2 regions of the Algoriphagus sp. Y33 genome follow, and region 1 is predicted to be linked to the other one. Evidence: riboswitches for the same ligand, from Rfam matches in the RefSeq annotation. Region 1 holds a riboswitch; the other holds the start of a gene.
What was found. A riboswitch is a leader RNA that binds a small molecule or an ion and turns the genes downstream of it on or off. The one in region 1 is predicted to bind cobalamin.

Region 1 (7,400 bases):
TACTTAGTTTCAAGTTTTCAGAATACAACTTTTCGGGCGGCGCCCATCCCAATTCCAGCGTTTACTACATGAATTTTGAGAAGCTAACCGGCGAGTCTCTTGGTGTGGATCAGGTGATCTTGGATAAAGGAAAAATGCTGCAGTTGGCAGAAGCAGCATTTCGAAAATATCATGAAGTGGAAGAAGGAGTAGAGCTCAAGAATGATGGTCGTTTTTTCTTGCCGGAAACGGGTTTTTTTCTACCTAATGCTATGGGGTACGAAGAGGGCAAATTCATACTGACTTATATTCCATATGAAATAGGCCCGTATGTATTGGGCTATACAGAGTTGGAGTTTAGTTTCGAAGAAGTCAAAGGTATAGTTCGTGATTTGTGAGTTTTGAATTTAATAAAAACGAAAAAGCCAGGGTGAAGGAAAGCCCTGGTTTTCTAATAATAAACCCTTTTACATTATTATCTGTTTAGCGTAGTAATAGTGCTAGACACAATGAAGGAGTTTAACTTCGTGCCCCCAGAATAGGCTACATCTGAATAAAGACCGTCTTTTTCGGTTCCGCTGGCTGTGCCTCCCACATAGATTTCATAAGATCCGCCGTCCATCAAGTCCGGTGAAGAAAAAGTCACGGAAGAATAGGATATGCTTGGTGCGAAAGCGAGTATTGGATTGTTATTTTCATCCAGTACTGCGAATACTGTATTTGCAGTTTGTTGATTTAGGAACACTAAAATTGCGTTTTGCTCAGAAGATGAACTTGGCGCCTGGGCCATATTTGATGTGCCGGCAGCGATAAGCAAGCCTCCGGAAATTTGGAAATTCCCATCATAGTCGAGTGGGCCATTTGCTCCGGAAGTCGGGCCATGTACGAGAACCGTACCTGCTGTCATTGAAATGGAGCCGTTTGCGTCTATGCCATCGCCTCCAGCCTCGACTACTATATCGCCACCTTGAAAGTAGATGTAACTATCAATGCTGGATTGAAAGGGGGGGCCTTGCCCCGGTCTGGTGCCTGAGCTGTCATTTCCTCCAGCGGCATTGACTCCGTCGTCGCTGGACACTAGGTGAATTGTACCATCATTGACAGTGATTAGGTTTGCTTCTAAGCCTTCATATGATTCTGAAATAGTTATTTGGCCTCCGTTGATAGTAAGTTCTTCATCTGCGTGAATTCCGTCATCGCCTGTAGCGATTGTAAATGTTCCTGCTTGTATGGCAATACTTCCATTGGAATGAATAGCATCATCAGCAGAATTGATTTGGAAAATGCCTCCTTCGAGAAGATTGTTAACTCCCGCTTTCAAGCCTTTGGTGGAAGCATCACCAGTGTAGTTGCTACTTCCTCCGGCTGTGAGAATTGTAAAAGTGCCATTGGAAATCATCAAGTCAGACTCTGCTGTAAAGCCATCTCCTTCGGTGGTGGTTATGTCAAAAGTCCCTCCGGAAATCAGAATATATCCCCTCTCTTCGTCATCATCATCAGACTTAAAGGCATCACCGACTGAATTGATCTTGAAATTTCCATCACTAATCACCAGATAATCTTTTCCCCGAATTCCGTCATCGGTACTGTTTACAGTGAAATTTCCCCCGCCTATAATCAAGCCATCTTTACTTGTAATGCCATCATTATAGTTTGAGTTTATCGTGATTTTTCCCGATCCATAGAATGAAAGATCAGTGTCACTGAAAAAAGCTGCATTAGGCTCGTCATCGTCTTCATTTTCGTAGATGTATTCTTCTGCATCTGTGAATGTGTTTTCTGTGCCATCTGGAAGGAAAATTATAACTTTTTCTGCATTGACCGCATAAAAAGGGGCACTGCGAGCATTATTTATGTGGGCATTGTTAAGCACTATTTTTACAGCTCCCTCATCTTCGGTTTTCACTGCAAGTTGGCCTTCATCCAACATGCCACTTACTAAATATGTCCCTGCTGAGTTAATCGTGGCGACGGTTCCTGAGACCATGACTCCTTCTCCGGTTATTTCTATAGAATTGCCGCTAAATTGGATGATTGTGGCGGAAGCGGCATCATAATTATCATCACCGGTTTCTTCATGGTCAGACTCGTTGGCCTCCATGACTTCGGCGATTGTTGCCGCAAAATAGTAGGAGTTAACCGGAGCTTCTGAGGAATCCGAGTCATCCATCCCAATGGCTACGTCATCTTCGCTTTGGCAAGCCATCATCACTGTCGAAAGCATTATGGCTATGAGGTAGATTAGTTTTCTGAAATTCATGAGTTAGTTGATGTTGCGTGTTCCTTACCTTGTTGCTTCTTTGCTGAAAAACAACGGTGAATATCAAAGGGATGATTCAACCCGGAATGAAGTATGCGATGTACATGGTGATTTCTGCGACGAATGGAAAAAATAAGGTTGGGGTCGTCAAATAATTAGAGAAAGTAATGCTGCTGAAAGAGCGGGTAGATTTAGCGTTAACGGATAAATTCCCTAAAGTTTTCCCTATGTACTAATTTATAGTCTGCATTATAGGTTTCTCTGAATGCAGATGGAATTGAGAATTTAGCATCAGGATTCCACTTGAATTCATATGCGTTCAATTTCCCGTCTTTTTGTGGGTTTATATTTTTAAAAATCTAATTGAAAAAGCCGCTAAGAACGATTTCTTAGCGGCTTTTTCAATTACAAGGCAAGCGGAAAGCTAAACTTTATTTTTACTAGCCGCTAATTGTTCAATTTTATAATCTTGTAATTTCTCAATTTCAGTAAAATAAGAATCCTGACGGTCCCCTTCCTACTTCAAAACTTCTGATCACAGCCCCTGTTTCGGAAAGAACGGTTACAGTTCCATTTCCTTGGAAGGCATTGGAGTTGGCAACATAGATTTGATCTAAGTTATCATCATAACCAATTCCGTAGAATCCCGAGCCAGTCATCAGTTCCATAGCCGTAGCAGTGTTTCCTTGGATGTCAATTGAATATACAGCATCATTGTAAGCTGGGTATCCCGAACTAGTCAAAATGTACATTTCATCATCGCCATCGAAAGCAATGCTTTTAGTGGCGTTAGCAACGGGAATAGAATAAGTATTTCCTAAAGTAAGGCTGCTAAGATTTAAAGTGTAGAATATGACCTCTTCACTTGTTGTGGCATAAATCCAAAGTATGCCGTCTTCCGCATAGAACTGCTTTGGAGAGGCATCCAGATCGATGGTGGTAATTACCGCCTCCTGAGTTGCGTCAATGATTTCAATTTTATTTTCTTCAGAACCAGTCACTAAAATATAGTTTCCGTGAGAGTAAAGAGCTTCAGGTTTATTAGAAACAGCAATTTTCTTTGAAACTACCCCACCATCAAGCCCGTTCACTACAGCAATATAAGAATCCGGGGTGCCATAGTTGTCATCATAAGGCCCATAGTCACTGATGAAAAGTTTGCTTCCATTTACAGCCAGAGATCGTGGTTGATCCAATTCTGCTGCCACCGCTCCACGGCTTTTGAAATCACCGGGATTTACAATTTCTACTTTACCTGTGTTGGCGACCAAATACAACCTGTCCCCTTCAAGTATCATATCCTCGATCAAACCGGCAAAAGGACGGGAATTCTCTGCTTCGAAAATATTGGGAAGAAGTTCTTCCGTGTTTGGATTCAGGTGAAATACTTCACCGTCATTGGTTCCGAAACTGCCTTCGTTCATGATCAGAATGCCATTGTCATACTTGCCTAAAGGTTTTTCTTCGCCGCTGTCAGAGCAGCCAAAAGAGACTGAAAGCAAGGCGGACGCCCAGAGTAGTTGTTTTAATTTCATATGTTTGTAATTTAGTTTTTAGGTTATAGCCTGTCCCGCGACAAAGGAAACGGTACTGAGCCTGCATTACGATAATTATACCTCCGTATGTAGCTTACTATATGCCTGTCTGGCCTCAGGCAAGCTCGATTTCATAATAATATAGATAAGTTGAATTGATAAGATCTTCCCGGCATTGCTCTTAGATAGAGTACTTGATAGTCGGTATTGAGTAGATTGTTGATTTGAAAACTTACGGGGAAGTGAACTTTTCCAAGCTCAAGTCTGTCATAGCCCATCCCGAAATTGAAGAGCTGAAATGAGGACATCATGCGGGGATTGTCAGCAGTGACGGATCTTTCGCCCACGAAATAGGTTCCAATGGAGGTGGTGAATCCCGATTTCTTTACCTGAACTTTACCATTGGCTTGGTGTTGCGGTGAGTAAGGAAGCTGCTTTCCTACGGACTGATCATTTTCGTTTTGACCTTTGGTCGTTATCGCTTTGGAGTAGGTGTATGAAGTCGTCAATTCCCATTCCCAAGAGAGAAAATTGCCTGCCAAATTACCTTGATATTCCAATCCTTGGCTGCTGACTTTTTTGATATTTTCAGGAGTCCAGAAACTTCCTTTAGGTAGCCAAATGATCCAATTGTCCACGGACATTTTGTAATAGGTCAATCCTTGATTCCAGTTGAGTTTTCCATTATTGCTCCAAGTCAAGCCAATTTCACCGCTAAGACTTTCTTCAGGAAGCAGGTCGGGGTTTCCGCCGGGATTCCAAAATCTGTCATTCAGCGTGGGGACTTTGAAGCCTTTTCCCAGGGATGTTTTCAACTGTAAGGTTTGGGAACCTGCATTCCAAAAGCTCCACTCAGCCCCCAGATTTGGAGTGAAAGGCGCGAAAGTGCCGGAATAAACCAACTGACGGAGGTTTAAGGCAAAAGATAGCTTGTCCGTAGCGGAGAATTTCGTGCTTTGATATAATTCGATACGTTTATCATCCGCTTGATAGGTGCTCAAATCTCCTTTTGTCAGCGTGTATCTCGCACCTAGTCTTGAGGACCATTTGCCGGAAACCTCTTGATCCCAGTCTCCCCCAAGAAAGTATTGTGTGCTGTTGTTTTGGCTGGCATTGAAGAGCTGCTCGTTTCGGACAATCCCTGTTTTCAGATTCCATATCGACTTCTCCTCAAAATGAAAGAAATCTATGACCGCCCTGAAGGCCTGATCTTCCTGCCTGTCCTTGGTTTGCGAACCCATTACCGGCTGGACTTCCCTATTTGTTTTATTCCACCAGAAAGCGGTTTTGAGCTGGTGAGTCCTGCTAAGATTCCATGCCAGATCCTGAACAATTCCAATCTGCTCTACTTGAGCATGGTCTTCTTTCACTTCCGGGGTGCCGAATTGACCTAGGTCTTTGTAGGGGAAATTATTCTTTGAAAATTCTCGATAGATTTTTGTCTTGCTGCTGAAATTTTCCGATGAGAAACCTGCAAATCCACTGGTTTTGAGTAGACCAAAGCTGCCGATTTGCTGTGAAATTCCTGCTTGAAGCCCTTTTCCAAATTCAGAGCCAGTGCCTAGGTGAATACTTCCACCTATGGCTTCATTTCCAAAAAGTGCTCCGGCATTTCCAAACTGTACACTTACCTGATCGATGGAGGAAATAGGTAAAATGGACAGGTCGCTTTGTCCGAGAGAGGGGCTGTTGATCGGCAGTCCATTCCAGAATACTGCCGTATGGCCTGCTGAAGTGCCGCGAAAGGAAGGGGAGGCTATCATTCCCGCACCATATTGCCGTACAAAAACCGGGGATCGCTCTTGAAGGATATCACCCAGTGAGCGGCCTTGGTAAGCCACCAATTCATTTTTTGTCCAATTGATTACTTTCTGTCCTTGGGCAAATTTATCCAAAGCCGGTGCATAGACTTCCACCTCAGCCAAGGGAATCGTATCCTGACTGATCGGGCTAAAGCCGACAAATGTGTAAACCCACAAAAGCAAAGTCATGCCTGATCGAATTAGTAGTAAATTCGATTCGGGCTTGTAGAGAAATGGGAAGAAGGGATCGGAATCGGCTTACTGCCGATTCAGGTACTTTCTTCGTCGCTTTTCCTCCGAAAGCACAGAATCAACAGAAATGGGCAGGTCTCCTGGCTTGCCTGGATTTGTCGCCTTCTCGTCTTCAGGACAATGGCTGTTTTGACAAATTTGCGGAAAATTCCGCTCGGCTTACAGTTGCGGGGACAGCTTTGGTATTACACCAAATTCCCTTTTAATCCCAAGAGCTCTTATACGAGATTGGGAACCAATTTCGGCTGCAAAAGTAGATGGTTGAAGCTTAGAAAAAAAATCTCTTTAGAGACAAATTTTGGAAGTGGCAAAATCCCGGGCTTATTTTGGATTTCAAAATCATCAAGAAATCCTGTGAAAAACGTCTTGTTTAGTGCCTTATTCGCCTCTTTTTTGTTGTTTGTAATGTTTTCTTTATCAGGATGTAATGAGAAGAATGCAACGTATGAGGGCAAACCGGGAAAAATAGACTTGAGCTATGCTTCAGGATTTACAATTTCACGTGGGAATGGTCTTTGGGAGTTGGAAGTGACTCAGGCATGGGCTGGTACTGACAGGGTATTTACCTACTTGGTTTTGGAAGAAAATACCGAAAAACCTGAAGGTGATTTCGACGCAGTCATTCAACTCCCGGTGGGAAAAATAATCCTTACATCGACCACCCACATTCCACATCTGGATATACTGAATGTGACAGAAAAATTGATTGGGTTTCCGAATTTGGAATTGATTTCTTCGGAGAAAACATGGGAACAAATTGATGCCGGACGAGTGGAGGACTTGGGGGCGGGGCCTTCGGCAAATACAGAAATGGTAATTGATTTGGATCCTGATTGGATTATGATTTCTACTCAGGGTGATGATCTGAAGTACTTGGATTTGCTGGAGCAAGCCAAGATTCCCGCCGTGATCAATGGAGAATATGTGGAGCAGCATCCGCTTGGGAGAGCTGAGTGGATCAAGTTTACGGGTGTACTGTTGGGGAAATATGAGGAAGCTGTAGTGGCTTTTGATAAGGTTGAAAAAGACTATTTGGAAGCTGAGAAATTGAGTGATTTGATTATTGATTCGCTTCGCCCTTCTGTCCTTAGCGGCGTGCTTTATGAGGATGTTTGGTATGCTCCGGGGAGCGAGAGCTGGGGAGCGAATATCCTCGAAAATGCGGGGGGGAATTATATTTTTTCAGATCAGAAAGGAACAGGAAGCGCACAGTTGAATTATGAGTTTGTCCTTGAAAATGCACTGGAAGCTGATTTCTGGATAGGTTCTGCTGATTTTCCTGATTTGCAGGCTATGGGTGAGTCGGAGCCACGCTACAAAGCTTTTAGAGCTTATCAGTCAGGAAATGTGTTTTCTTATACGCAGAAGCGGGGGAGAGCGGGTGGACTGGAATATTTTGAGCTGGGATACATGCGGCCGGATCTGATCCTCAAAGATCTGATCAAAATCCTTCATCCTGAATTACTTTCAGATTATCAGTTGTATTTTTATAAACAACTCGATGCAAAAAAGTAGTCCACTTATTCTTCTTTCTGCCACGCTGATTTTGTTGCTTATGAGCTTTCTGCTTAA
Region 2 (7,400 bases), 920 kb from region 1:
ATATTTCCCATTCCATGATTTTATACGGGGAGGATAGGATCACTCCTGCGAAGAAAGTGGCGATGGCTTTAGCAGAACTCATCAAGACCCGATACCCTAAAGATACGCTTGATATCATCGTCTTCGGAAATGATGCATGGCAGATAGAAATAAAGGATTTGCCTTATTTGCAAGTTGGCCCTTATCATACGAATACCGTCGCCGGATTAGAATTGGCGATGGATTTACTTCGAAGAAGAAAGAACCCAAACAAGCAGATTTTCATGATCACCGACGGCAAGCCTACTTGTCTGAAAGTGGGAATTAAATATTACAAAAATGCTTTTGGGATTGACAGCAAGATTCTCAGTGAGACGCTGAAACTTGCTGCGCAATGCCGAAAACTGAAGATCCCTGTGACTACCTTTATGATTGCTTCGGATCCCTATTTGAAGGAATTTGTAAAGGAATTTACCAAAGTAAACAACGGGAATGCCTACTACAGCAGCTTGAAAGGGCTTGGGGATCTGATTTTTGAAGATTATAGACGAAATAGAACGAAACGCTTTTAAGCAATATGGACTACCAAAAACTGACACCAAAAGAACTCATCCAAATAAAAACGCTCGGCCAACTCAAAGCTGCCGGCTACCAATCCAAATCCATCAAAGAAGAGCTTCGTGATAATTTGATTTTGAAAATCAAGAAGAAAGAAAATGTCTTTGAGGGTATATGGGGATACGAGGACACGGTGATTCCTGATATCGAGCGGGCCATTCTTTCCCGGCATAATATCAATTTGCTTGGGCTGAGAGGACAGGCAAAAACACGGATTGCCAGAATGATGACTCATCTTCTCGATGAGTATGTTCCTGTGGTTTTTGGTTCGGAATTGAATGACGATCCGTTGCAACCTTTGACCTCTTTTGCCAAGGATATGATCGAGGAAAAAGGGGATCATACCCTAATCACTTGGTGGCATCGGGATGATCGCTATACGGAGAAATTGGCCACGCCGGATGTGTCTGTGGCCGATTTGATCGGAGATGTTGATCCCATCAAGGCCGCTACGATGAAGCTGAGCTATAACGATGAGCGGGTGATTCATTATGGTCTGGTGCCGAGGTCTCACCGTTCCATTTTTGTGATCAATGAATTACCGGATTTGCAGGCTAGAATCCAAGTGGCATTATTCAATATTTTGCAAGAAGGAGACATTCAGATCCGGGGATTCAAACTGAGATTGCCACTGGATATTCAGTTTGTCTTTACTGCAAACCCTGAAGATTATACCAACCGTGGAAGTATTGTTACGCCACTGAAAGATCGAATTGAAAGCCAGATCATCACACATTATCCTAAATCCATCGAGATTGGCAGAAAAATCACTGCCCAAGAAGCCAATCTGAAAGGAAAACCTGTGGATAATATCTATGTCCCTGAGCTGATGAAGGATTTGATTGAGCAGATTGCCATTGAGGCAAGAGGTTCAGAGTTTGTCGATGAAAAGAGTGGGGTTTCTGCTAGATTGACGATTTCTGCCTATGAAAATTTGATATCCGCGGCTGAGAGAAGGATGTATATGAATGGAGAAAAAAACACAATCGTTCGGATTGCAGATTTGATTGGAGTAATCCCTGCTATCACCGGCAAAGTCGAATTGGTCTATGAAGGGGAGCAGGAAGGAGCAGGTTTGGTTGCGTACAATTTAATTGGAAAAGCGATTCGTACTCAGTTTGTCAATTATTTCCCTTCGCCGGAGCAAAAGAAAAAGGAGAAACAAGGCAATCCATATGTGCTGCCACTCGCATGGTTTGGTGAGGGTAATGAACTGGATATTTTGGCTTCTCAAGCTGACAAGGACTATAAAAAGGTGCTTCATTCAGTACCCGGATTGGAAGAAGTAGTAACACAACTGGTGAAGGATCTGCCTGAAAAAGAGAAGGAATTCTTTATGGAATTTGCGCTACATGGTCTGGCAGAATTCTCCCAACTCAGCAAAAAAGTACTGGACACAGGATTGCAGTTTAAGGATTTGTTCAGTTCCATGTTTGATATGGGGCCGGGAGATGAAGATGAGTTCGAGGAGGAGGATTTGTAGGTAGATTCACCGCAGAGTCGCAGAGGGCGCAGAGTTTTTAATTAAACTTTGCGCCTTTTGTGTTAGTGAAACTGGATCTTTTTACAAGTTATTGGCAACTCTTTTTACTCCATCAATTAATTTTAGGGAATTGAAATTGACCAATAAGCCTAGTTTAATTCCCGTGAGCTTTAAATATGTCAGCAATTGAGCTTTGTGAATAGCAGCCAATTCAGACACGGTCTTGACTTCTATGATGACTTTTTCTTCAACCAAAATATCCAGTCTGTAACCTACTTCAAGTTTAATTCCTTTGTACTGTACAGGTACAGCAACTTGGGTTTTTATTTCCAATCCTTGCTGTGTTAATTCAAAAGCCAAGCATTTTTCATAGCTACTTTCCAGCAATCCTGGGCCAAGTTGCTTATGAACCTCTATCGCTGCACCAATAATTTTGGATGAAATTTCGTTTTCAGTCATGATAAAAAGTAAGATTTTAAAAACTAGACGATTTCGAAGTTAGAAGAATTCCGAAAATATTCTAAACCTACTCTTGCGCCCTCTGCGTCTCCGCGGTAAACGCCCTATTTCAAGTGCACCAAAATCAACCCGATCAGTGCAGGCAATCCCTGTACCCAGAAGATTTTTTTACTTGCCGTCAAGGCACCGAAAATGCCGGCGACAAGCACACAGCCCAAAAAGAAAATAGCAACATACGTGGACCATTGTTGATCTTCAATCAGTAGTGACCAGATCAATCCAGCAACCAAGAACCCATTGTATAAGCCTTGATTGGCAGCTAAACCTTTGGTTTGGGGAAATAATTCAGTAGGTAGTTGTTTGAAAGTTTTTCTGCCGATAGTTTCCCATGCGAACATTTCGAAATATAAAAAGTAGAGATGGAGAGCGGCGATAAGGGCGATGATAATTTTTGAAGCGATTTCCATAATTTCTTGAGATTTTCGACAATCTAGTAATTTTTTTAAGTTCAATAAATCTTAGACAGAGACCTTATAAACCTGCTCGGTTTTGCTTATCTCAAGATTAGTTTCTGAAAACTGATTATTCAGACAAGGGTTCGCCAATAATGGTATCAGTCAACAAAATAAGTTGTTTACTTTCAAAACGATTAACCCTTGAAGGTTTTTACAGAGTTGATTGGTAAAAGCTATTTCTCTGACTGCATACTGAGACTGAAAACTGATACCTTATCTTTGCCCCATGCCAGAAACTAATCTTCCTATCGACTTCGAGTCTCAGATGCTCGAACTACTCGGTAAAGCCGAATTTGAGCAATTTAGAAAGGCTATTAACAATCCTTCCCGCACTTCTATCAGAGTAAATCCTTCCAAAAATTTTTCGCTTTCTTGGGCAAACACGCAAATTTTCTGGTCTAGGAATGGCTTTTTTCTTAATGATCGACCCTCATTTACACTTGATCCTGCCATTCATGCCGGTGCATATTATGTGCAGGAAGCATCATCAATGTTTATCGAACATATTCTTTATTCCTTGGACGTTCCAAAAGGGATTTACCTCGACATAGCGGCAGCTCCCGGAGGGAAGACAACTCTACTTTCTTCGTATTTGGGTAATGAAGGAACGCTGATTGCCAATGAGGTCATCCAGTCCAGGGCGCAGATCTTGAAGGAAAACGTCATTAAATGGGGATTGGGAAATACCGTGGTGACCAATAATGATCCAGAACATTTCGAGGCTTTGGAAGGTTTTTTCGATTTGGTTTTGGTGGATGCCCCCTGCTCGGGAGAGGGAATGTTTCGCAAGGACCCGCAAGCTCGGGACGAGTGGTCGATAGACAATGTGCAGCTGTGTTCCGCCCGCCAAAAGCGGATTATGGATCAGGCAGGAGCTTTGGTGAAAGCGGACGGGTATTTGGTGTACAGCACCTGTACATTCAATGAGCGGGAAAATGAGGATTTGATCCGGTTTTTGACGGAAGAGTTTTCCTATGAACCTGTCAGGATTCCGTTTGATGCCAGTTGGAATATAAGGGAGACGTCAGTAGACTCTGATGGTAAAACATTTTATGGGTACCGTTTTTTCCCTCATCTGGTAGAGGGAGAAGGGTTTTTTATCACGGTTTTAAAGCGGTCAGCAGAAGCATATATCCAAGAACCGAAGCGGATGAAGGATTTTAAACATCCTTATTTGAAGGAGGTCTGGAACAAAGAATCCTTCGATCTGGATGAAGAATTGGGATTTGATGGTAGCGGGAAATATTACACACTGAATGATTCTTTTTTCAGAATTTCAAAAGACTGGAATCTGCATTTTCAGAAGGCTTCGCAGCATTTGAGTTTGAAATATTTTGGCGTGGAGCTGGGCAAAAAGCAGAAGAATGACTGGATTCCAACCCATGAATGGGCTGTCTCAGTTTTGCCCAAAAACAATTTTCCCACACATGAGCTTTCGGAAGCTGAAGCTGTTGAATTTCTTAGAAAAAATGACTTTGAAGTTGGTGATCTACCGAGTGGCTGGGTGTTGATAACCTGTAAAAAGCTACCGCTTGGTTGGATCAAAAACCTCGGAAACCGTGTGAATAACTATTACCCAAAGGAGTGGAGAATTAGGATGTGATTTAAGTGAGTAGCTAGTATTTGGTATCAATACTTTTTCAGAAGATCAGATCAAATTTAGTTTCTGGGACAAAATCACATCGATTCGAAGAACATTAGTGTCAAGGCTACTTCTGTCATCCCTGCCTATACCGGCAGGCGTCATTGGCCAGCCTCGCAGTGGCGGTTCTTCCAGCCCGACAAGCAAAGGAATATAGCTACCCGCATCATTACTGATAATTCTCTAATATAAATTCCATTCAATAAAATTGCGTACTTTCACCGTTGAAATAGTTCTTAACTTTATTTCTTAATCAACCGGAAGGGGTTTTACTTAGCTGTAGATTAATAGGGAATCGTGTGTAAATCACGAACTGTCGCGCAACTGTAAGTAGCATACCAAAGACGATCATCCTCGCATGTCCACTGTAGCCAACACCAAGGAGACGGGAAGGACGATGAAAGTCGCTACGAGTCAGGAGACCTGCCTATTCCGAATTGACGATGCTTCCGCGAAATGAGGCCTTTTAGTCAAGTTTGATACGCTTCTTATAGTTCTGTTTATCTGTGCCACGCGGCTCAGACTTAACCTGCTATGTACGTATTTCACTTTTCAGATTGTCCAACTCGCCTGCATGGTGAAATCAAGCTAAAGAGCTTTTAACGAATTATTCATCATTAACAGTTAAAAGAGATGCAGACGCATAATCTTGGCTATCCGCGAATTGGTAGCCACCGAGAACTCAAAAAAGCCTGTGAACAGTATTGGTCAGGCAAAATCACCCTTTCTGACCTGCTCACTGCTGGAGAAAGTATCCGAAAGGACAACTGGAAACTTCAAAAGGATTCCGGAATTGATTTGGTACCCTCCAATGATTTCTCCTTCTACGACCAAGTTTTGGATATGTCCCTGATGGTTGGTGCGATTCCGGAGCGCTATCATGAAGTGATTTTGCAGAAAGGTGGACATGAACTGGACTTGTATTTTGCGATGGCCCGTGGCTATCAGCAAAACGGTTTGGACATCACCGCCATGGAGATGACCAAATGGTTTGATACCAATTACCACTACATTGTTCCTGAGTTTACCAAAAATCAGGAGTTTAAGCTGTTCTCCACCAAAGTCATCAAGGAATTTTCCGAAGCAAAGCAACTTGGAATTTTGACCAAGCCTGTTCTGATAGGTCCAGTATCCTACTTGCTTTTGGGTAAAGAAAAAGAGGAAGGTTTTGAACGGATTGACCTGATCAAAAACCTCCTTCCTGTTTACTTGGAACTGTTGAAAAAGCTTGATGCACTTCATGTAGAATACGTGCAGTTTGATGAGCCTTTTCTGGCAATGGATCTTACCGAAAAGGAGAAAAAGGCATTTTCATACGTCTATGAGGAGATAAAAAAGGCATTTCCTTCTCTCAAAATTATCCTTGCCAATTATTTCGACTGCTTCGGGGAGAATCTCGAAATCGCACTTTCTCTTCCGGTTCATACGTTGCATTTGGATTTGGTACGTTGTCCATCCCAATTGGATGATATTTTGGATTCGGGAAAATTGAAAGCCAACGTCAACTTGTCACTGGGAGTAGTGGATGGAAGAAATATCTGGAAAAATGATTTTCAGCAATCCTTTGCACTGATCGATAAGGCTGCCCACAAAATCGGTGCAGACCGTCTTTGGGTAGCACCTTCTTGTTCGCTGATCCATTCTCCATGCGATTTGGATTTGGAGACAAATGAAGCAACTCTTCCGGCTGAAGTAAAGCAATGGTTGGCATTTGCAAAGCAGAAAATCGCAGAGGTTGTGACCTTGAAAAAGCTTGTAGAAAACAATAATGATTTAGAGGTTTTGGAGAGTTTTTCACAAAATGTGGTGGCAATCGCCAGCAGAAAATCCTCAGCACTTATCCACAACCCACAGGTCAAAGATCGGGTAAAATCTATTGTAAAAACCGATGATCAGCGTAAAAGCAGCTTCTCAAGCCGCCAATCCAAGCAAAAAGTTGCTTTAAATCTCCCACTTTTTCCCACAACGACTATTGGTTCATTTCCACAGACTACCGAAGTACGCTCTTGGAGAGCGAGATTTAAGAAAGGCGATTTGACCAAAGAAGCCTACGAAAAATTGCTTGAGGAAGAAACCAAAGAGTCAATCATCTGGCAGGAAGAAATCGGCATGGATGTGCTCGTGCATGGAGAGTTTGAGCGAAATGATATGGTGGAGTACTTCGGGGAGCAGTTGGCCGGGTTTGCGTTTACCAAGTTTGGCTGGGTGCAGAGCTACGGCAGTAGGTGTGTGAAGCCACCGATTATTTATGGAGATGTACATAGACCTGGGCCTATGACGGTGCGTTGGTCAGCTTTTGCGCAGTCACTAACGGATAAACCGGTCAAGGGAATGCTTACAGGCCCAGTGACAATCCTGCAATGGAGTTTTGTGCGTAATGATCAGCCTAGATCCCAAACGTGTACTCAGATTGCTTTGGCTATCCGTGACGAAGTAGTGGATTTGGAAAAGGCTGGAATTGGCGTAATTCAGATCGATGAGCCTGCGATCCGAGAAGGGCTTCCGCTTCGCAAAGCTGACTGGCAGGCGTATTTGGAATGGGCGGTTCGTGCATTTAGGATTTCCGCCAGCGGCGTGAAAGACGAAACGCAGATCCATACACACATGTGTTATTCAGAGTTCAATGATATCATTCAGAATATCGCTGACATGGATGCGGATGTGATTACGATAGAATGCTCCAGATCTCAAATGGAGTTGCTGG

Region 2: linked by a shared signal. The riboswitch ahead of metE (5-methyltetrahydropteroyltriglutamate--homocysteine S-methyltransferase) and the one ahead of ID165_RS26230 (TonB-dependent receptor) in region 1 are both predicted to bind cobalamin.

Annotation. Positions count from the first base shown of each region.
Region 1 is NZ_CP061947.1:6,311,576-6,318,975, forward strand. Features, by position in the region: gene ID165_RS26215 (DUF4163 domain-containing protein) at 1-377, shown strand, start outside; gene ID165_RS26220 (carbohydrate-binding domain-containing protein) at 455-2,239, opposite strand; gene ID165_RS26225 (YncE family protein) at 2,725-3,774, opposite strand; gene ID165_RS26230 (TonB-dependent receptor) at 3,906-5,765, opposite strand; cobalamin riboswitch at 5,881-6,083, opposite strand; gene ID165_RS26235 (ABC transporter substrate-binding protein) at 6,183-7,343, shown strand; gene ID165_RS26240 (iron ABC transporter permease) at 7,330-7,400, shown strand, end outside.
Region 2 is NZ_CP061947.1:5,394,793-5,402,192, forward strand. Features, by position in the region: gene ID165_RS22065 (VWA domain-containing protein) at 1-551, shown strand, start outside; gene ID165_RS22070 (magnesium chelatase) at 557-2,080, shown strand; gene ID165_RS22075 (GxxExxY protein) at 2,162-2,539, opposite strand; gene ID165_RS22080 (DUF1304 domain-containing protein) at 2,644-3,006, opposite strand; gene ID165_RS22085 (tRNA/rRNA cytosine-C5-methylase) at 3,281-4,657, shown strand; cobalamin riboswitch at 4,944-5,142, shown strand; gene metE (5-methyltetrahydropteroyltriglutamate--homocysteine S-methyltransferase) at 5,330-7,400, shown strand, end outside.